Regions from separate parts of the Barrientosiimonas humi genome, predicted to be linked through region 2. Evidence: predicted binding sites of a transcription regulator. Region 2 holds the regulator's gene; the other holds the start of a gene.
The links. The regulator HspR, encoded in region 2, represses chaperone genes until heat shock. The targets are predictions, from matches to a motif close to AAGTTGAGTCNNNNNGACTCAACTT.
Positions count from the first base shown of each region.

Region 1: lon (endopeptidase La) is a predicted target of HspR. The motif match lies at 8,738-8,762, and genes of this name have one in related genera.

Region 1 is NZ_VFOK01000001.1:439,676-450,521, reverse strand. It holds gene FB554_RS02225 (acyltransferase family protein) at 1-1,208, shown strand, start outside; gene FB554_RS02220 (universal stress protein) at 1,367-2,296, opposite strand; gene FB554_RS02215 (acyl-CoA dehydrogenase family protein) at 2,416-3,597, shown strand; gene FB554_RS02210 (acyl-CoA dehydrogenase family protein) at 3,600-4,679, shown strand; gene FB554_RS02205 (GNAT family N-acetyltransferase) at 4,804-5,391, shown strand; gene FB554_RS02200 (OsmC family protein) at 5,388-5,891, opposite strand; gene lon (endopeptidase La) at 6,368-8,725, opposite strand; gene FB554_RS02190 (GNAT family N-acetyltransferase) at 8,843-9,640, opposite strand; gene FB554_RS02185 (variant leucine-rich repeat-containing protein) at 9,788-10,231, shown strand; gene ppk2 (polyphosphate kinase 2) at 10,253-10,846, opposite strand, start outside.
Region 2 is NZ_VFOK01000001.1:2,865,600-2,876,445, forward strand. It holds gene FB554_RS13400 (S8 family serine peptidase) at 1-1,418, opposite strand, end outside; gene FB554_RS13405 (SRPBCC family protein) at 1,591-2,055, shown strand; gene FB554_RS13410 (O-acetyl-ADP-ribose deacetylase) at 2,058-2,588, shown strand; gene FB554_RS13415 (hypothetical protein) at 2,582-2,860, opposite strand; gene FB554_RS13420 (SGNH/GDSL hydrolase family protein) at 2,983-3,798, shown strand; gene FB554_RS13425 (heat shock protein transcriptional repressor HspR) at 4,027-4,470, opposite strand; gene FB554_RS13430 (DnaJ C-terminal domain-containing protein) at 4,467-5,546, opposite strand; gene FB554_RS13435 (nucleotide exchange factor GrpE) at 5,590-6,312, opposite strand; gene dnaK (molecular chaperone DnaK) at 6,309-8,207, opposite strand; gene FB554_RS13445 (heavy metal translocating P-type ATPase) at 8,545-10,644, opposite strand; gene FB554_RS13450 (ATP-binding cassette domain-containing protein) at 10,730-10,846, shown strand, end outside.

The sequences.
Region 1 (10,846 bases), 2.4 Mb from region 2:
GGGTCGAGGGGTCGCTGCGGCTGCGCAACATGCTCGAGGTCGCCACCTGGGCACAGCCGCTCACCTGGCTCTTCCAGGTCATGCCGCTGTTCTTCCTCGCCGCCGGGTTCGCCAACCACCGCTCGCTCGCGCCGCGCGCCGACGGCACCCGCCGCCCGGTCGCGGCCTACCTCGCCGGCCGGGTCGACCGGGTCCTGCGGCCGACGCTGATCTTCCTCGCGGTCTGGCTGGTCGGGGCCTGGGTGGCGGTCGCGCTCGGCGCACCCGAGCGAGCGCTCGACGCCGCCGGCACCGCCGCCGCGATGCCGCTGTGGTTCCTCGCGATCTACCTGCTCCTCGCGCTGCTGGCGCCCGCGCAGCTGGCGGTCCACCGCCGGTGGCCGCTGCTGCTGCCGACGGTGCTGCCGGTCGGGGTGCTGCTGCTCGACCAGGCGCAGGGCACCGGCTGGGCGGCGCTGGCCTTCCTCAACTACGCGCTCGTCTTCGGACTCTGCCAGGAGCTGGGGTTCTGGTACGCCGACGGTCGGCTCCAGCGGCTGCCCCGCCTCGCGTGGGTGGCCGGCGCCGCGGCGGCCGTGGCGCTGCTGCTCGTGGCCACGCAGCTGGGCGACTACCCCGTCAGCATGATCGGTCTGCCCGGGCAGAAGGTGTCGAACATGATGCCGCCGAGCATCTGCGTGGTGCTGGTCGCGCTGCTGCAGCTGTCGCTGCTCATGCTGCTGCGGCCGGCGCTCGCGCGGTGGCTGCAGCGCCCCGGCCCGTGGGCCGCGACGGTCGGGGTGAACCTGCGCATCATGACCGTGTTCCTCTGGCACCTCAGCGGATTCGCCGCCGCGGCCGGCATCCTGCTGGCGCTCGACGCGCCCCTGCCCGCCATCGCCAGCGGCGCCTGGTGGGCCTGGAAGCTGGTGTGGATCGCGCTGTCCGCGCTCGTCACCGTGGCCCTCGTGCTCGCGCTGGGCCGGGCCGAGCAGGGCGCGGGCCAGGTGGCGGCGCCACCCGCCCCGCTCGCCGTGCTCGGCACCGCCGTGGCGTTCGTCGGGCTGGTGATGGTCGCCTGCGCCGGCTTCGTCGCGCCGTTCGAGGCGGGTGGCATCGAGCTGGTGGGCATGCGGTTCGTGCCCGCCGTCGGCGCCGCCCTCGTGGTGGTGGGTTACGCACTCACCCGCGCCGGGCGTACGACCGCCGCCCCCTCCCCCACCCGCTGAAACGCGGTTCTAGCGCTCTGACCGCACCCCAGTGGAGTCGGAGCGCATGAAACCGGGTTTCGTGCGTTAGACCTCAATGCATCAGGGTCAGACGCACGAAACCCGGTTTCATCCGGAGAAGGGGGGCAGGGACAAGGGCCGGGACAGCGGCAGTCGCGTCACTCGCCCTTGTGCAGCACCGCCACCGGCATCGTGGAGCCCTCGAGCACGCGCTTGCTCACCGAGCCCAGCAGCATGCCGGTGAAGCCGCCGCGGCCGCGGCTGCCGACGACCAGCAGGTCGGCGCCCTGGGCCGCCTCGAGCAGCGCGGTGGCAGCCTTGCCGCGTCGGATCTCGATCTCGACGGGCACGTCGGGGAAGGCCGTACGCCGGTCGGCCAGCACGCGCTCGACGAGCGCCCGGTGCTTGGTCTCGACCGCGTCCCACTCGGGGGTGCCGGGCTCGGTGACGACGGCGCCGTCGACGACCTCGACCGACCAGGCGACCACGCAGCGCAGCGTCGCGCCGTGGCGGGCGGCGTAGGACAGGGCGTAGTCGACGGCGGCGCCGCTCTGCTTGCTGCCGTCGACCCCGACCACGACCCGACCGGACGCGCCGGTCAGCTGGTCGGGCAGCACGACGGCGGGGCACTGCGCGTGCGCGGCCACCGACAGCGCGGTGGAGCCGACGAACGGCCTGCTCGGCTCACCGCCGCCGCCCACGACGATGGCCGTGGCACTCCTGCTGAGCTCGACGAGCACCCCGGCGACCGACCCCGGCACCGACGACGCGGTCACGGCGAGCTCGGGCTGCCGGGCGCGGGCGACCTGCGCGGCGCGCGCCAGCGTCGAGGCCTCCCCCTCCAGCGTGTCGGCCGGCAGCGAGGTCATCGGCAGGTATCCCTCGCCGGCCATCAGGCTGATGCCGAGGTCGACCACCTCCTGCAGGTGCAGCGGCCTGCCCAGCGAGGCGGCCTCGTCGGCGGCCCAGGTGACCACGGTGGAGTCGTGCTCCTGCCCGTCGACCCCGACGATCACGGCGCCGTCGGGCGCGCTGTCGGCCGGGACGGTGACCTCGGGGGCGGGTTCGCGGGTGCTCTCGTCAGCCATGCCTCATCCTGGCACGCCCCTGGGGGCCGCCGTGGCGGTGAATCGCGCAGAAACCCTTCCCACACCAGGTAAGCAACCGCTTAGTATGGTCGCGTCGACCACGCCTCAGGAGGATGCGCATGCATCGCAAGCTCAGCGACGAGGACGCCGCCTTCCAGACGAAGATGCGGGAGTTCTTCACCACCGAGATCCCCCAAGACCTGCGCGATCGCTGGCATGCGGGCGGTGAGGTCGAGCCCGACGACGTACGCCAGAGCCAGCGCCTGCTCAACGCCGCTGGCCTCGCGGTGCCCGGCTGGCCCACGGAGTACGGCGGCCAGGACTGGACCGAGCTGCAGCGCCACATCTGGCTGTCGGAGATGCAGGCCGCGTCGGTGCCGCCGCCGCTGGCGTTCAACGCCAACATGGTCGGCCCGGTCATCGCGGCGTTCGGCAGCGAGGAGCTGAAGAAGCGCTTCCTGCCCGACACGGCCAACCTCGACATCTGGTGGTGCCAGGGGTTCTCCGAGCCCGACGCCGGCTCCGACCTCGCGTCGCTGCGCACGACTGCGGTGCGCGAGGGCGACGAGTACGTCGTCAACGGGCAGAAGACCTGGACCACCCTGGGCCAGCACGCCGACTGGATCTTCGCCCTGGTGCGCACCGATCCCGACGCCCCGAAGAAGCAGCAGGGCATCTCCTTTCTGCTCATCGACATGAAGTCCCCCGGCGTGACCGTGCGCCCCATCCAGCTCATCGACGGCGGCCACGAGGTCAACGAGGTCTTCTTCGAGAACGTGCGGGTGCCCGCCGACCAGCTCGTCGGCGAGGAGAACAAGGGCTGGGACTACGCGAAGTTCCTGCTCGGCAACGAGCGGGTGGGCGTGGCCCCCGTCGGCTCGATCAAGCGGCGCCTCGCCGACGCGAAAACCTATGCCTCCCAGGTGCGTTCGGGTGACGGCACGCTGCTCGACGAGCCGCTGCTGGCCGCCCGCATCGCCGAGCTCGAGACGCAGATCATGGCGCTGGAGCTCACCGTGCTGCGCGTCGCGGCCGGCTCCAAGGAGGGCAAGCCCGACCCCGCGTCGTCGATCCTGAAGCTGCGCGGCTCGCAGCTGCAGCAGGACGTGCTCGAGCTCATTGTCGACATCGCCGGCCCGTCGGCGCTGTCCTGGGAGTCCGGCGCGCTCGGCGCCGAGTGGGACTGGACCGCGAGCGCGATGCCGACCTACCTCAACTTCCGCAAGGCCTCGATCTACGGCGGCTCCAACGAGGTGCAGCGCCAGATCATCGCCACCGGCATCCTCGGACTGAAGGGCTGACCATGGACTTCACGATCGACGCTGAGCAGAAGGCGCTGCGCGACGCGGTGCGCACCCTGGCCGAGCGGCACGCCCCGCAGTACGGCGACGGCAACGCCCCCGTCGGCCCGACCGACAACGACGAGAAGACCTGGTCGGCGCTGGCCGAGCTGGGAGCGCTGGGCCTGCCCTTCCCCGAGGAGGACGGCGGCTTCGGCGCCTCCCCAGTCGAGGTTAGCGTGGTCGCGTCCGAGCTCGGGCGCCGCGGCGTGCGCACTGCGTACGCCGACGCCCTGGTCGCGAACTACGTTCTCACCAAGGCGGATTCGGGCTCCGACGTGCTCGAGCAGGCGCTGTCCGGCGAGGCCCTCGTGCTGCCGGCCCTGGCCGAGCCGGGCCGGGCCTGGTCGCCGCTGGAGACCGACGTGACGGCGAGCGGCACGGGTGACGAGGTGAAGCTCACCGGCACCAAGGGGCCGGTCCCCTCGGTGGCGACAGCGACGTACGTCGTCGTGCCGGCCAGCACCGAGGGCGGACTCGGACTGTTCCTGGCGCAGGTGCCCGAAGGCTCCGGTCCGCTGGTGCAGCTGTCCGACACCCCGGCCACGCTGCTGGTCGGCCCCGACCGCGCCGCGGACGTGCTCACCGAGGCGCTGTGCCTCGGCATCGTCGCGCTGGCCGGCGAGGCGCTCGGCGCGATGGAGGGTGCGCTGCAGCTGACCACCGAGTACCTCAAGACGCGCAAGCAGTTCGGCGTGCCGCTGATGACGTTCCAGACGCTCACCCAGCGCGCCGCCGACATGTACGCCGAGCTCGAGCTGGCCCGCAGCACAGCGCTTTTCGCGGCCATGGTCATCGCCGAGAACCCGGGCGACGCGGTCACCGCGTCGCGCACCAAGGTCGTCGTCGGGCAGGCCGGCCGGCGCGTCGGCCAGGAGGCGATCCAGCTGCACGGCGGCATCGGCATGACGGCGGAGTACGCCGTCGGCCACCTCGCCGGGCGGCTCGCCGAGATCGACCGGACGTTCGGCGACACCCGGCAGCACCTCGCGGCGCTGGCGTCGGGGGTCTCCGACCACGAGATGGTCGACGTCCTGGCCTGAGCGGGCACCAACCTCAGAAAGGATCGAGGCGGACAGGCATGCCTGTCCGCCTCGATCTTTCTTTGTGCGTCTCGACGCCATGAAGCGGACACCGTCTGACCGCGTCCTGTGCTGTGCTGGGCGCATGGCCGCGGACGAAGACCCCACCTGGGCGACCCACCCGGTCACGCCGCAGCGGTTCGAGGACTTCGGCGACGTCATCAACGCCAGCCGGCGCAAGACGCACTGCTGGTGCCTGTCGCACCGGTGCACCCAGCAGCAGGTCGCCGAGCTGGGCGACACCCGGGAGGACGCCATGCGCGCGCTCACCGCGCGCGAGCCGCAGGGCGTGGTCACCTATCGCGACGCTGAGCCGGTCGGGTGGTGCAGCATCGGGCCGCGCGAGCACATCCCGCGGCTGGTGCGCTCGAAGCTCATCCGTCCGGTCGACGACCTGCCGGTGTGGAGCATCATCTGCGTGGTCGTGCGCGGCGGGCACCGCCGCCAGGGGGTGACGCGGCACCTGCTCGAGGGAGCGGTGGCGTACGCCGGGAAGCGCGGCGCGCCCGCCGTCGAGGCGTATCCGGTCGACCCGCCGGGGCGGATGGACACCACGATGGCGTTCGTCGGCACGCGGGCGATGTTCGAGGCGGTGGGGTTCGATGTCGTCGGCGAGACCGACGCGGTCGCGAGCAGGCTGCCGCGGCTGGTGATGCGGCGCACGCCGACCTAGGCCCGGCGCACCTCGAAGCGCGCCGGCTCCTTCAGCGACTGACCGACGACGCAGTAGCGCTCGGTCGAGCGCGCCAGGCGTTCGAGCGCCTTGTCGTCGGCGTCGGTGTCGAGCGTGGCCGTGACCACCACGTCGGTCAGGCCGACCGGGGCCGACCGGTCGATGCCCAGGGTGCCGCGGGCGTCGAAGAAGCCGTCGGCGCGCAGGTCGGCCGAGCGCAGCTCGACGCCCATCGAGGTCGCGACGGCGCGCAGCGTGACGCCGGCGCAGCCGAGCAGCGCCTCGAGCAGCATGTCGCCGGAGCAGGCGTCGGAGCCGTCGCCGCCGGTGGACTCGTGCAGCCCGGCGCGGACGGGGCCGGCGAAACCCTCGATGGTGGCGGTCACGCCGGGCTCGCGGAAGCTGCCCTGCGCCCGGACGGGCGTCTTGGCGGCGGTGGGGTCGGCGGCGTACTTCTCGCGCAGCGGCGCCTGCTGCGCCCGAAGCTGTTCGGCGTCCATGCGCTCATCGTCGCTCACGGCGTACGTCCGCGGGACCGGTTGCCCAGCGACCGGAACGGCCAGCTCGGCGACAATGCCGGCAGGCCCAGCTCGGCGACGATGCCGGCAGGCCCAGCTCGGCGACGATGCCGGCAGGCCGGAGCCTGCGACGGACTGCCGGAGGAGGAGCCGAGCTCACAAAGGCGAACCGAGCCTGCGACGGTCTGCCGGAGGAGGAGCCGAGCTCACAAAGGCGAACCGAGCGTGCGACGGACTGCCGGAGGAGGAGCTGAGCTCATGAATAAGCGAGGCGCCACCCGCTCGGGGGTCCGGGTGGCGCCTCGCTTCACTGGTCATATCGCTAGGGGCCCGCAGGGCGTTACACGTTTCAAGAACTTTTTCTCCCGCGGCCCCGGTGCGCGCCCCAGGAACCCGGTGGACAACGGTGATGGCCGGCGCCCGGAAGGCGCCGGCCATCACCTGCGGGGTGGGCGTGGTCACGCCGCCACGGCGCCACCCTGCTGCGCGGCCGGCTCGAGGGCGTACTCGAGGATCTCGGCCACGTCGCTGACCGGACGCACGTCCAGCTCGGCGAGCACCTCGTCGGGCACGTCGTCCAGGTCGGGCTCGTTGCGCTGCGGGACGAAGACGGTCTTCAGCCCGGCCCGCTGGGCGGCGAGCAGCTTCTGCTTCACGCCGCCGATCGGCAGCACGCGACCGTTCAGCGTGACCTCGCCGGTCATGCCGACGTCACCGCGCACCAAGCGCCCCGAGGCGAGCGACGCGAGCGCCGTCACCATCGTGACGCCGGCCGAGGGGCCGTCCTTGGGGATCGCCCCGGCGGGCACGTGCAGGTGGACCGAGCCGCGCAGCCGCGCCGCGTCGATGCCCTGCTCGGCGCCGTGCGCCCGCAGGTAGGACAGGGCGATCTGCGCCGACTCCTTCATCACCTCGCCGAGCTGCCCGGTGAGGGTCAGGCGGGTGCCGCCCTCCCCCGGCTGGAGCGGCTCGTCGGTGACGGGCGCACTGGCCTCGACGAACAGCACGTCGCCGCCCATGCCGGTCACGGCGAGGCCGGTGGAGACGCCGGGCACGGCCGTACGCTCCTCGGACTCCGGCGTGAACCGTGGCCGCCCGAGGTAGTCACGCAGGCGGCCGGCCTCGACGGTCACCGGGACCTGGGCCTTGTCGGTGGCCAGCTCGGTCGCGACCTTGCGCAGCACCTTGCCGATGAGCCGCTCGAGCTGGCGCACGCCCGCCTCGCGGGTGTGGTTGGCGGCCATCTCGCGCAGCGCGGCGTCGGTGATCGTCACCTCGTCGGCGCCGAGGGCGGCCCGCTCCAGCTGCCGCGGGAGCAGGTGGTCGCGGCCGATCGCGACCTTGTCGTCCTCGGTGTAGCCGTCGATCGAGACCAGCTCCATGCGGTCCAGCAGGGCCGGCGGGATGGTCTCCAGCGCGTTGGCCGTCGCGATGAAGAGCACGTCGGACAGGTCGAGGTCGAGCTCGAGGTAGTGGTCGCGGAACGTGTGGTTCTGCGCCGGGTCGAGCACCTCGAGCAGCGCGGCCGCCGGGTCGCCCCGGAAGTCGCTGCCGACCTTGTCGATCTCGTCGAGCAGCACGACCGGGTTCATCGAGCCGGCTTCCTTGATCGCCCGCACGATGCGGCCCGGCAGGGCCCCGACGTACGTCCGCCGGTGACCACGGATCTCGGCCTCGTCCCGGACGCCACCCAGCGCGACGCGTACGAACGTGCGGTCGAGCGCGCGTGCCACGGACTCCCCGAGGGAGGTCTTGCCGACGCCGGGCGGGCCGGCGAGGGCCAGCACGGCACCGGAGCCGCGGCCGCCGACGACCTCCAGACCGCGCTCGGCGCGACGGGCGCGCACGGCGAGGTACTCGACGATGCGGTCCTTCACGTCGTCGAGCCCGTGGTGGTCGGCGTCGAGCACCTCGCGCGCGGCGGTGATGTCGGTGCGGTCGGTGGTGCGCTCGTTCCAGGGGAGCTCGAGCACGGTGTCGAGCCAGGTGCGGATCCAGCCGCCCTCGGGGCTCTGGTCGCTCGCGCGCTCCAGCTTGCCCACCTCGCGCAGCGCGGCCTCGCGGACCGCGTCGGGCAGGTCGGCGGACTCGACGCGGGTGCGGTAGTCCTCGGCGCCCTCCGGCTCGTCCTCGCCGAGCTCCTTGCGGATGGCGTCGAGCTGCTGGCGCAGCAGGAACTCCCGCTGGCTCTTCTCCATGCCCTCGCGCACGTCGTCGGCGATCTTGTCGGAGACCTCCTGCTCGGCGAGGTGGTCGCCGGTCCAGCCGATCAGCGCCTCGAGACGCTGCTCCAGGTCGAGCTCCTCGAGCAGCTCGACGCGCTGGTCGAGCGTGAAGTACGACGCCCAGCCGGCCATGTCGGCCAGCTGCGCCGGGTCCTTGACGCCATTGACAACGTCGATGATCTGCCACGCCTGGCGCCGCTCGAGCACGGCGACCAGGAGGCGCTTGTACTCCGTCGCGAGCTCGCTCGCCCGCTCGGTGATCTGGGGGTCGTCGACCGTCTCGGCCTCGACCCACAGGGCCGCGCCGGGGCCGGTCACGCCCTGGCCGATGCGCGCGCGGCTCTCGGCGCGCAGGACGGCGGCGCGGGCGCCACCGGGCATCCGGCCGATCTGCTCGATGGTGGCGACGACGGCGAAGGTCGGGTACCGGTCGCCCACGCGCGGGGCGAGCAGCAGCTTGCCGTCGGAGCCCGCTCGGGCCGCCTCGACCGCGGCGCGCGCCTGGTCGTCCAGCTCGATGGGCATGGTCATTCCGGGTAGGGCGACCTGGTCCTGCAGGAACAGGACCGGCAGCCTGAGGTTCTGGGTCATGCCACTCCTTGAAAGTTGAGTCTTGCCTTATCAAGGCAGAAGGCGGCTCAGTTGTTCCCGGAGTGAAGTATTTGCCCGGTGACGTGGGTCATTCCCGGCCGAGCGAGGGCGTACGGCTCAGCTGCGACGCCACTCGTACGGCGTGGTGGTGGACACCTTGACCAAGCCGGCCCGCTCGAGGATCGGGCGCGAGAACTCGGTGGAGTCGCTGTGGATCAGGGTCTTTCCGGCGGCGAGCGCGGCCCGCGCCCGCGCCGCGGTGAGCGCGCGGTAGATGCCGCGGCTGCGCCACTCGGGTCGTGTCGCGCCGCCCCAGATCCCGGCGAAGTCGGTGCCCGGGACGGGCTCCAGGCGACCGGCGCTGACCACCTGGCCGTCGACCTCGGCGACCCACAGCGACATGCCGTCGCCGCGGGCCAGGCGCGCCAGCAGCTGGTCGGCGTGCGCCGGTGTCACCGGGTCGCCGAACACCTCGTCCTGCATCGCGCTCATCGCGCGGACGTCGTTCTCGTCGCTGACGGTTCGGACGGTGACGCCCTCGGGCAGCGGCACCTCGACGTCGAGCAGCCCCGCGTCACCGATCATGATCGACTCCGGTTCGCCGGGCGCGAACCCGTTGTCGCACAACGCGTCGTGCAGCCCAGGGGCACGATCGTGCCCTCGGGTCTTCCACTCGACCCGGGAGATCTGCGGGTCGGCCCGGAAATGCGCCAGCGCACTCGGCACCAGCCGTCGGATGCCAGCCTCGTCGAGGTCGCCCAGGTCGCGATACGTGATGAAACCCCTCCCGCCGGAGAACGTGACCAACCGCAACGGTCCGCTCGCGGAAACCGATATGGCAGAAGGCGTTTCGGCTTCGGTGCGCAGCTGTTCGTCGTACGCCGCGAGCAGGTCGGCAGGGTCGGTGACGGGCATGCGTGCGCGGACTCCTCGGGGGTGGGGGAATCCCTGACGCTATTACCCCGCCGCGCGCCCCCGCAGCCGAATTTCCGAAGTCAGCGTCGCCGCTGGTTACGGTGGGTGTTCCTGCAGCCCACCACTCGGAGGATCGCGATGTCGTGCGTGAGTTTCCTGAGCGAGCAGCAGCGTGCCCAGCTGCGCAGCTCGGCGGGAGAACGCTTGTCCCCGGAGGAGATTCGCGCGGTGCACCCGACGCCGCCGGTGACCGAGGGCAAGGTGCGGCGACTGCGCCTGCTCGCCGAGAGCCCCGACCCGCGCATCCGCGAGAGCGCGGCGCTCAACCACCACTGCCCCGCCGACGTCCTCACTCGGCTCGCCGGCGACGACGAGGACTCGGTTCGCACGTGCGTGGCGCGGCAGCCGGCCGCCCCGGCCGAGCTGCTGGCCCGGCTGGCCGCCGACCCCGCGCCCCAGGTGCGCACGTGGGTCGCGGCCAACCCGTCGGTGAGCGAAGAGCTGCTCGACTCCCTCGCCGAGGACGACGACGAGACCGTGCGGCAGGTCGTCGCGTGGGCTCGCGCCTGGCCGCAGCGCGCGCAGGCCTGACCGACCCGCACCGCCCCGGGCTCAGTCGCCCTCGGTGTGCTTCGCGCGGCTGACGATCTTGGGGTCGGGCGCGAACACCACGTCGGTGTCCTTGCCGTCGTAGTCGAACTGGTGCAGGAACGCCCGCATGGCGTTGAGCCGGCCACGCTTCTTGTCGTTGCTCTTCACGACGATCCACGGGGCGTACTTCTTGTCGGTGAGCTCGAACGTGGCCTCCTTGGCCGCGGTGTACTCCTCCCACCGGTCCAGGCTCTCCAGGTCCATCGGCGACAGCTTCCACCGGCGCACCGGGTCGATCTGCCTGAGCGCGAAGCGAGTTCGCTGCTCGTCCTGGGTGACCGAGAACCACATCTTCGTCACGGTGATGCCGCTGTCGACGAGCATCCGCTCGAACTGCGGCGCCTGCTTCATGAAGATGTCGTACTCCTCGTCGGTCGCGAACCCCATGACCCGCTCGACGCCCGCGCGGTTGTACCAGCTGCGGTCGAACAGCACGATCTCCCCCGCGGTCGGCAGGTGGTTGACGTAGCGCTGGAAGTACCACTGCCCCTGCTCGGTCGAGGACGGCTTGTTCAGCGCGACGACCCGGGCCGAGCGCGGGTTGAGATGCTCCAT
Region 2 (10,846 bases):
TCGGTGCGGGCGTTGCCGCCGCGGTCGCAGATCACGATCTTGCCCTGGGCCTTGGCCGGGTCGAGCGCGGGCTGCACGCCGTTGCCGGCGTTGCCGTCCGCGTCGCTCTGGCACAGCCGCGCCGCGTCGGCGGGCGCACCCGCCGCGGCGACCGATGCCGCGGTGACCAGCGGGGCCGGGCCCACGCCCGGGCCGACGCCGACACCGTCGTACGTCTGGCCGTTGCCGAGCGTGATCGTCTTCTTGGCGCCGCGGTCGTGCGTCGAGGAGGCGACGGTCGTCGTCCACGGCGAGTTGTGCGCCACCGAGGAGGTGCCGACGGTGTCGCCGGAGTTGCCGGCCGAGGTCGCGACGAACACACCCGCGTCGGCGGCCGAGAGGAAGGCGAGCTCGTCGGGGGTGACGACGTACTCGCGCGAACCGGAGATGGAGTAGTTGATGACGTCGACGCCGTCGCCGACCGCGGTGTCGATGGCGGCCACCAGGTCGCTCGTCGAGCCGCTGGCGGAGCCGTCGGGCGTCGCCCACAGCGCCTTGTACGCGGCGATGCGGGCCTGCGGCGCCATGCCGCTCATCGTGCCGACGTCGGTGCCGTCGATGGTGGCCTTCACGCCGTCGTTGCCGGCGGCGGTGCTGGCGGTGTGCGAGCCGTGGCCGTTGTAGTCGCGCGGCGACTTGAACTCGAACGGGTAGACCGTCGCGTTGTCGGCGAAGTACTGCGCGCCGATCAGCTTGTTGTTGCACTTCACCGGGGTGCCGCTGGTGCCCGGCTCGCACTTGCCCTTCCACTTGCTCGCGATGGTCGAGCGCTCGGTGGCGGACATCTCGGTCTCGGCGAACGCGGGGTTCTCGGGCCAGATGCCGGAGTCGATGACGCCGACGATCATGCCCGCGCCGGCCTGGTTGGGGCCGCCGAACTGCTTCTGCCAGACGCCGGTGGAGCCGTCGAGCCCGAGGAACCGCGGGGTGCTGACGGTGTCGGCCTTGCGCTTCTCGTCCTTCCAGACGCGCAGCACGTTGGGCGACTTCTCCAGCGCGTTGACCTGGCTCGCGGTGAGGTTGGCGGTGAAGCCGTTGAAGGAGACGCTGTACTGGTGGGTCAGCGCCGAGGTCGGAGCACCGACCGAGCGCAGCACCTGCGTCTGCTTGCCCTTGAGGTACCTGCCGTACGCGACGGCCGGCGCAGAGCTGCGCTGCACCTTCTTGCCGCGTGCGGGCTTGGTGGCGGCCAGCCCGGACTGACCGCCGGTGTAGCTGGCGATCGGGGCACCCGCGACCTGGACGACGTATCGCGCCTTGGGGCCGGAGTCGGACGGGGCGCCGGAGGCGGACGGGGCGCCTCCTGCGAGCGGAGCGACGGCCAGCGCCGCACTCGCCGCGCCGACCACCACCGCTCTGCGCGTGACGTACACAGACATGAACGAAACTCCTCGTGCAGGGAACGCCGCGCAAGAAGGTGTGCGGCGTGGGCACAAAGTAGGCGCAAATCAGCCACCGGCGGTGGCTACTCGTCAGTAGTTTCCGACCGTGTCGGACGTCCACCCCTGGGGGCACTTGTGGGGATCCCACCCTGCGGGTGAGGGTGGCCGCATGAGCGACGACACCCAGATCACCGTGGAACGCACCATCGATGCGCCGGCCAGCGAGATCTTCGACGTGCTGAGCAACCCCAAGCGCCACCCCCAGCTCGACGGCTCCGGCTTCGTGCGCAGCGAGGACCAGGGCGACCGCATCCAGCAGGTCGGCGACGTCTTCCGGATGAACATGGAGGGCGACCACATGGGCGGGGAGTACCAGACCGACAACACCGTCACCGGCTACGCCAAGGACAAGCTGCTCGCGTGGCAGACCGCCCCGGCCGACACCGACCCGCCCGGCTGGGAGTGGGTCTGGGAGCTGGAGCCGCAGGGCCCGGACAGCACGCTGGTGCGCCACACGTACGACTGGTCGAAGGTGACCGACACCGCTCTGCTGCAGAAGGTCGGTTTCCCGCTGGTCACCGAGGACCAGCTCGAGGACACCCTGGGCAAGCTCGCCGAGACGGTGTCGAGCTGACCATGGCTCGTCTGGAGGCGGTGCAGGGCGACATCACGCGCGAGCGCGTCGATGCGATCGTCAACGCCGCCAACAGCTCGCTGCTCGGTGGCGGCGGCGTCGACGGCGCCATCCACCGGGCAGCGGGCCCGGCCCTGCTGCAGGAGTGCCGCGCCGTGCGCCGCGACCGGCTCCCCGACGGGCTGCCGGTCGGCGACGCCGTCGCCACCGGGGCGGGCGATCTCCCCGCCCGCTGGGTGATCCACACCGTCGGCCCGAACCGCCGCGCGGGACAGACCGACCCGGCGCTGCTCGCCTCGGCCTACACCCGCTCGCTCGAGGTCGCCGACGAGGTGGGTGCGCGCACCGTCGCCTTCCCGGCGGTCAGCGCCGGCGTCTACGGCTGGGACCCGGGCGAGGTCGCCCGCATCGCGGTGGAGGCCACCCGCACGTCGCCGGTGACCGAGCGCCTCGAGCTCGTGCGGTTCGTGCTGTTCAGCGAGGACGTGCTCGAGGAGTTCCGTTCTGCCCTGGGCGATCTCGCCGATCAGTGACGGTCTGGTGAGACGTCCTCGTCGAGCCAGCCGTCGTGCTCCTCGGCGAGCGCTCCGAAGCGGGCCGCGAGCGCTCGCGCAGGCGCCCCCGTCGGGTCGTCGATGGTGTTGACCCCGACGTAGACCGCCCACTCGTGGTCCTCGGAGTCGTCCTCGCCGGAGAGCGCCTCGCGCACCACCCGCACCTCGGAGAACCCGTCGTCGTCGCGCAGGTCGTCGGCGACCGCCTCGGCGTCGTCGCGGCTCGGGAACACCAGCAGGAAGTCGACCACGCGACAAGGGTGCGACCTGCCCACCGGCGCGTCAATCGACCACACCCGTGTCGCCCTCGATTCACCCGCCGTGCGCCTGGGGCTCGGCGCAGGTTTGCCCGGGCTGCCTACCCTGCCGCGCGATGGCGGGGCGATTCGTGGCCGTAGGCGACTCCTTCACAGAGGGCGTCGGCGACAGCAACGTGTTGTATCCCAACGGAGTTCGCGGGTGGGCCGACCGGATGGCGCGGCAGCTCGGCCGGCACGACCCGGCGTGGGAGTACGCCAATCTCGCCATCCGCAGCAAGGTGCTCGACGAGGTGGTCACCGAGCAGCTGGACCGGGCGCTCGAGCTCGACCCCACGGTCGTGTCGTTCTACGCCGGCGGCAACGACATCCTCGCGCTGCGGGTCGACATGGACTCGGTGCTGCAGCGCTACGAGGCCGCCCTGACCAGGCTGGTCGGCAGCGGCGCCCGGGTGCTGGTCTTCACCACGTTCGACCTGAAGATGTCGGCGATGCTCGAGCCGTTGAAGCGCCGGATCCGCTTCTACAACAACGGTGTTCGGCACCTGGCCGCGCTGCACGGCGCGCAGCTGGTCGATCACACCCAGTGGCGGGAGTACGACGACCCACGCCTGTGGAGCCTCGACCGGATCCACATGTCGCGGCTGGGGCACAAACGGCTCGCGGGCTACGTCTGCGACTCGATCGGGGTGCCGCACACGCTGAAGATCCCCGAGCTGCCCGACTGGGAGCCACGGCACTGGCGGCAGGTGGTGAAGGAGGAGCGGGTGTTCCTCCGCGACGAGGTGGTGCCGCTCGTACGTCGCCGGATGAGCGGCGTGCGCGAGGGAGACACCCTGCAGCCGAAGTGGCCCGACCCCGTGCACCCCGCGGACGGGCTGAAGAAGCTCGCGCGCCAGCGGGCCGCCGAGGCCGACCGCGTCGCCCCCTGAGCAGCAGCCCCGCCAGGCAAGCCGATCGAGTAGCCCCGCGAAGCAAGCCGATCGAGTAGCCCCGCGAAGCAAGCCGATCGAGTAGCCCCGCGAGGGACGAGCGGGCGTATCGAGATCGACGGCGGCACACATCGCACGACGGCGGACCACTTGTGATGTGGTCCGCCGTCGTACTTTCTGGTCCGCCGTCGTCGACGACGCAGGGAAGGTGAACCTGCCAGCCGCCGGTCAGCGGTGGTAGGGGCCGCGGGGGGTCCAGGGCGCCAGCGCCGTGGACGTGGAGCGGCGCACCGGCCGCTCGCCCAGCCGCAGCGCGACGATCTGGCCGTCGGAGCCCGCGGCGAAGATGCGCCGGCCGGTCTGCTGCTCCAGCTGCTCGACCTGCTCGGTGAGCTCGCCGACGCGCGAGCGCAGCGCCTCGACCTGGTCCTGCAGCTCGAAGATCCGCCGTATGCCGGCGAGACTCACCCCGTCCTGCGACAGGCGCTGCACCTCGCTGAGGCGACGGATGTCGTGCGGGGAGTAGCGCCGGCCACCCCCTCCCGTGCGGGAGGGGGTGACCAGGCCGAGACGGTCGTACTGCCGCAGGGTCTGAGCGTGCATCCCGGCCAGCTCGGCGGCGACCGAGATGACGTAGACGGGAGCGGTGTCGCCCGAACCCCGGGGGCTCATCGCGTGGCCTTCTCCAGCAGGTCGGACCGCGGGTCGAGCCCCTCCTGCTGCTCCTGGTCGCGCAGCGCCTCGACGGCCTTGGTGGCCTCGTCGGTGAGGCGCTGCGGCACCACGACCTGCACCTTGGCGAGCAGGTCGCCGGTGCCCTTGCCGGTCTTGATGCCGCGGCCCTTGACGCGCAGCACGCGACCGCTGGGGGTGCCGGGCGCGACGCGCACCTTGACGGGCTTGCCGTCGAGCGTCGGCACCTCCACGGTCGCGCCCAGCGCGGCCTCGGCGAAGGTGACCGGCAGGTCGACGGTGAGGTTGCGCCCGTCGCGGCCGAACACCGGGTGCGGCTCGACCGAGACGTGCAGGATCAGGTCGCCGGCCTTGGCGCCGGGCTGACCCGGCTCGCCCTTGCCGCGCAGCCGGACCTTCTGCCCGTCCTTGACGCCCGCCGGGATGCGCGCGGTGACGGTCTTGCCGTCGGAGTCGCGCAGCGTCACGGTGTCACCGGACGCGGCCTGGCGGAACGACAACGAGGCGTTGGCCTCGACGTCGCGGCCGGGTCGCGGGCCGGCGGGGGCGCCGTACTCGGAGTAGCCGCCGTAGTCGGAGTAGCCACCACGGCCGCCGCCGAACGCCCCGCCGAACGGCGAGCCGCCCTGACCGCCGAGGCCGGACAGCAGGTCCTCCAGGCTGATGCCCTCGGCACCGCCACCGGTGGAGTAGCGCACGCGGGTGCCGCCCGGGCCACCCGGACCGCCGGCACCGAAGGCGCTGAAGATGTCCTCGAAGCCACCGGCGCCGCCGCCACCGCCGGGCCCTCCGGCACCCGCGGTGAACCGGGCACCGCCGCGGACCATCTGGCGTACGGCGTCGTACTCCTGGCGCTTCTCGGGGTCGGACAGGACCGCGTTGGCCTCGCCGATCTCCTTGAACTTCTGCTCGGCCGCGGCGTCACCCGGGTTCTTGTCGGGGTGCCACTTGCGGGCCAGCTTGCGATAGGCCTTCTTGATGTCGCTCTCGGACGCGTCCTGCGGGACGCCGAGAACGGAGTAGAAGTCCTTCTCGAACCAGTCTTGACTCGCCATCACACCTCCTTTGCCGGATGGCTGGTCGGTCTTCTCGTGGGCATCAGGCCGGGTCGGCCACGCTCACCCGCGCAGCGCGGACGACGCGGTCGCCGATCTTGTAGCCCGGCTGCATGACCTGCACGACCGTGGTGCCCTCGCTGCCCTCGGGCAGGTCGGCCTGCACGTGCATGAGCGCCTCGTGCAGCGTCGGGTCGAACGCCTCGCCCTTGGCGCCGATGCTCTGCACGCCGAAGCGGGTGAGCGTCGACTCGAGCTTGTCGGCGATCTTCGCGAAGGGCGTGCCCTCGGCCAGGTCGCCGTGCTCGCGCGCGAGGTGGATGTCGTCCATCACCGGCAGCAGCGCCTCGACCACCGAGCCGATCGCGGCGTCGCGGTCCTTGGGCCGCTCCCGCTTCATCAGCTCGCGGTAGTTGTGGAAGGCCGCCTTCTCGCGCAGCAGCTGGTCCTGCAGCTCGGCGGCGCGCTCGTCGGCACCGCCCTCGTTCTGTACGTCGGTCTCGCCCTGGGCGGGACCGCTCCCCGGGGCGCCGGCCGGCGCCTCGGGCTGGGGGGTGGAGCCGGGGGCCTGCTGACCGGTCGGGTCGACCGGCTGCTCGGGCCCGGGCTCGGGGTTCTGCTGGCTCACAGCCGAATCTCCTTCTGCCGCACCGCTGTCGCGCACCTTCCCAGTCTGCGGGTCGATGCGGCGCTTGTCGCGGATGACGGGGCGGCCGTCGTCCTCCGCCGGCTCCTGGGAGCCGGCGGAGGAGTAGGCGTCGGTCACTTCTTGTCGGCCTCGTCGTCGTCGATGACCTCGGCGTCGACCACATCGTCGTCGGACGAGGCGCTCGAGCCGGCGTCGTCGGCGTCGGCCGCGCCGGACGTACCGCCCGCGGGCTGGCCGTCGGCCTGGCCCTCGGACTGCGCGTAGACCGCGGCCCCCATCTTCTGGGAGGCGTCGGACAGCGCCGTCGCCTTGGCCTGGATCTGGTCGGCCGGGGTGCTCTCGTCCTTGAGGGCGTCCTTCAGCTCCTGGATCGCGTTCTCGACCTCGGTCTTGTTCTCGGCCGGGACCTTGTCGCCGCTGTCGGAGAGGAACTTCTCGGTGGAGTAGACCAGCTGCTCCGCGGTGTTGCGGGCCTCGGTCTCCTCACGCCGCTTCTTGTCCTCGGCCGCGTGCTCCTCGGCCTCGCGCACCATGCGCTCGATGTCCTCCTTGGGGAGGGCCGAGCCGCCGGTGATCTGGATCGAGGCCTCCTTGTTGGTGCCGCGGTCCTTGGCCGACACGTGCACGATGCCGTTGGCGTCGATGTCGAAGGTGACCTCGATCTGCGGCACGCCACGCGGGGCCGGCGCGATGCCGGACAGCTCGAAGTTGCCGAGCAGCTTGTTCGCCTTGGCGATCTCGCGCTCACCCTGGAACACCTGGATGTCGACCGACGGCTGGTTGTCCTCGGCGGTCGAGAAGACCTCCGACCGCTTGGTCGGGATCGCGGTGTTGCGCTCGATGAGCTTGGTGAAGATGCCGCCCTTGGTCTCGATGCCGAGGCTCAGCGGCGTGACGTCGATGAGCAGGACGTCCTTCTTGTCACCGGTGAGCACGCCGGCCTGCAGCGCGGCGCCCACGGCCACGACCTCGTCGGCGTTGACGCCCTTGTTGGGCTCCTTGCCGGTGAGGTCCTTCACGACCTGGGCGACGGCGGGCATGCGGGTCGAGCCGCCGACGAGGACCACGTGGTCGATGTCGGAGACCTTGATGCCGGCGTCCTGGATCACCTGCTCGAAGGGCTTCTTGGTGCGCTCGAGCAGGTCCTTGGTGAGCTGCTGCTCGAACTGCGCGCGCGAGATGCTCTCGTCGAGGTGGATCGGGCCGTTCTCGCCCATCGAGAGGTACTGCAGCGAGACGTTGGTGGTCGTCGCGCTGGACAGCTCCTTCTTGGCCTGCTCCGCGGCGTCGCGCAGACGCTGCATCGCGATCTTGTCCTTGGACAGGTCGACGCCGGTGGAGTTCTTCACCTGGCGCAGCAGGTGGTCGACGACCGCCTGGTCCCAGTCGTCACCGCCGAGCTTGTTGTCACCGTTGGTGGCGCGCACCTGGATGGTGGAGAAGCCGTCCTCGGGGTCCTTGCCGACCTCGAGCAGCGAGACGTCGAACGTGCCGCCACCCAGGTCGAAGACGAGGATGAGCTCGTCCTCCTTGCCCTTGTCGAGGCCGTACGCCAGCGCGGCCGCGGTGGGCTCGTTGATGATGCGCAGGACGTTGAGGCCCGCGATCTCACCGGCCTCCTTGGTGGCCTGCCGCTCGGCGTCGTCGAAGTACGCCGGCACGGTGATGACGGCGTCGGTCACCGGCTCGTTGAGGAAGGCCTCGGCGTCCTGCTTCAGCTTCTGCAGGATGCGGGCGGAGATCTCCTGGGCGGTGTACTTCTTGCCGTCGATCTCGGTGCTCCAGTCGGTGCCCATGTGGCGCTTGACGGAGCGGATGGTCCGGTCGACGTTGGTGACGGCCTGGCGCTTGGCGATCTCGCCGACCAGCACGTCGTTGTTCTTCCCGAAGGCCACGACGGAGGGCGTGGTACGTCCGCCCTCGGCGTTGGCGATGATCTCCGGGTCGTTGCCGTCGAGGAAGGCGACGGCCGAGTTGGTGGTGCCGAGGTCGATACCTACCGCACGTCCCATGTGTGTTGACTCCTCGTGAGTTCGGGGTGCGGCACCGGGTGCGGCGCCGCGTCTGACTAGGTCTGACTCAACTCCTGGCCGCCCGAGCCTGTCAAGATCGGACTCCGCAAAGTTGCGTTCACTAGGCTCAACCTTGGGACGGGGGGTTCTGTTCCGGGTCACCCGGGTTGCGCGACGTGATCTGCGTCACACGCTACGCGCGGGACAGCGGGCGCGGTCGGTTGCCGCCGCGATCGCTGCGCGAGCACGTCGAGTGGTCACTCGTTGTCGGTACGCACGCGCCGGCACCCGCAACGAGTGACCACTCGGCGGGTGCCGGTCGGCGGGCGGTCGGGCGTCAGCCCGTGAGGTCGCGCGGGCGCAGGTCGAGGCGGCGCAGCAGCTGGGCGTTCAGCGCGACGACGACGGTGGAGGCCGACATCAGGATCGCGCCGACCGACATCGGCATCGTGATGCCCACGGGCGCCAGCACCCCGGCGGCCAGCGGCACCGCGACGAGGTTGTAGCCGGCGCCCCACACGAGGTTCTGCACGCTCTTGGCGTACGTCGCCTGGGACAGCTCCATCACCGACACCACCGAGCACGGGTCGTCGGAGGCCAGGATGATCCCGGCCGAGCCGATCGCCACGTCGGTGCCGGCGCCGATCGCGATGCCGACGTCGGCGGTGGCCAGGGCGGGGGCGTCGTTGACGCCGTCGCCGACCATCGCGACCTTGCGCCCCTCGCCCTGCAGCTCGGCGACGGACGAGGCCTTGTCCTCCGGGCGTACACCGGCGTAGAAGCGGTCGATGCCCAGCTCCTCGGCGACGGCCGCGGCCACCGGCTCGGCGTCGCCGGTGATCATCACGACCTGCACGTCGCGGTCGTGCAGCTGCTCCACCGCGGCGCGCGACTCGGCGCGGATCTCGTCGGCGAGCCGCAGCGCGCCGGCGATGCGCCCGTCGACCGCGACGTGCAGCACGATCGCGCCCTCGGACTTCCACGGGTCGGTGGCAGCCAGCTCCTCGCCGCCGACCTCGCGCACCATCGCCGGGCCGCCGACGCGCACCTCGCGCCCGTCGACCGTCGCGGTGACACCCACCGCCGGCGCCGAGGTGAAGTCGGTCGCGCGAGGCACCTGCAGGTCACGCTCCTGCGCGGCGCGGACGATCGCCCGGGCCAGCGGGTGCTCCGAATCTGCTTCTGCCGCAGCGGAGTACGCCAGCAGCTGCTCCTCGTCGAGCCCGGACTCCGCGGCCGGCGACGCGGCGGTGACGGCCGGGCGGCCCTTGGTGAGCGTGCCGGTCTTGTCGAAGATCACGGTGTCGACCGTGCGCATCGACTCCATCTCGAGGCGGCTCTTCACGAGGATGCCGGCGCTCGCGGCGCGCTCGGTGGCGATCGAGACCACGAGCGGGATGGCGAGACCCAGGGCGTGGGGGCAGGCGATGACCAGCACGGTGATCGCGCGGGTCACCGCGTCCTCCGGGGTGCCGACGACCGTCCACACCGTCGCGGTGATCAGGGCGGCGCCGAGCGCGAACCAGAAGAGCCAGCCCGCGGCCCGGTCGGCGAGGCGCTGGGCGCGGCTGGCCGACCCCTGCGCCTCGGCCACGAGGCGCTGGATGCCGGCGAGCGCGGTCTCGTCGCCGGTCGCGGCGACCTCGACGCGCAGACCCGAGTCGGTCGCGACGGTGCCGGCGACGACCTGGTCACCCGGCCCACGGCGTACGGGCTTGGACTCGCCCGTGATCATCGACTCGTCGAGCGAGGCGCTGCCGTCGATCACCTTGCCGTCAGCGGGAACTCGGCCGCCGGGGCGCACGAGCACGACGTCGCCGACGCGCAGGTCGGCGGGCGCGACGCTGACCACCTGGTCGCCCTCGACGCGCTCGGCCTCGTCGGGCAGCAGGGCCGCGAGCGAGTCGAGCGCCGAGGTGGTCTGGGCCAGCGAGCGCATCTCGATCCAGTGGCCGAGCAGCATGATCACGACCAGCAGCGCCAGCTCCCACCAGAAGTCGAGGTCGTGCGGCAGCAGGCCGAGCGTCGCGCCCCACGAGGCGACGAACGCGACGGTGAGCGCGAGCGCGACGAGGAGCATCATCCCGGGCCGGCGGGCTCGGATCTCGTCGACGGCGCCGGTGAGGAACGGGCGGCCGAACCAGACGTACAGGATCGTGCCGAGCACCGGCGACACCCACGACAGGCCGGGCACGTCGGGCAGCGAGTAGCCGAGCAGGTCGGCGAACATCCCCGACAGCAGCACGGTCGGCACCGCGAGGATCAGCGACCCCCAGAAGAGCCGGCGGAACATCGCGACGTGGTCGCCGTGCCCGCCGTGGCCTCCCCCGTGGCCCTGGTGGTCACTCTGCTGACTCTCGCCCCCGCCGCCGTGGTCCTCGTGCTGGGCGTGGTCGTGCTCCTGGTGCTCGACGTGCTCCCCGGTGTGCTCTCGCATAGCCCATGTATACCCCCTAGGGGTATTGCTGGCAAGCGGGGCTCAGCGGTCTCGCCCTGTCCGCTTGTGCTCCTACGGTCCGGCCATGGAGCAGCGCTCGATCCGCATCCGCGGAGCCCGCACGAACAATCTCGACGGCCTCGACCTCGACCTGCCGCGCAGCACCCTGGTCACCGTGGTCGGCGTCTCCGGCTCGGGGAAG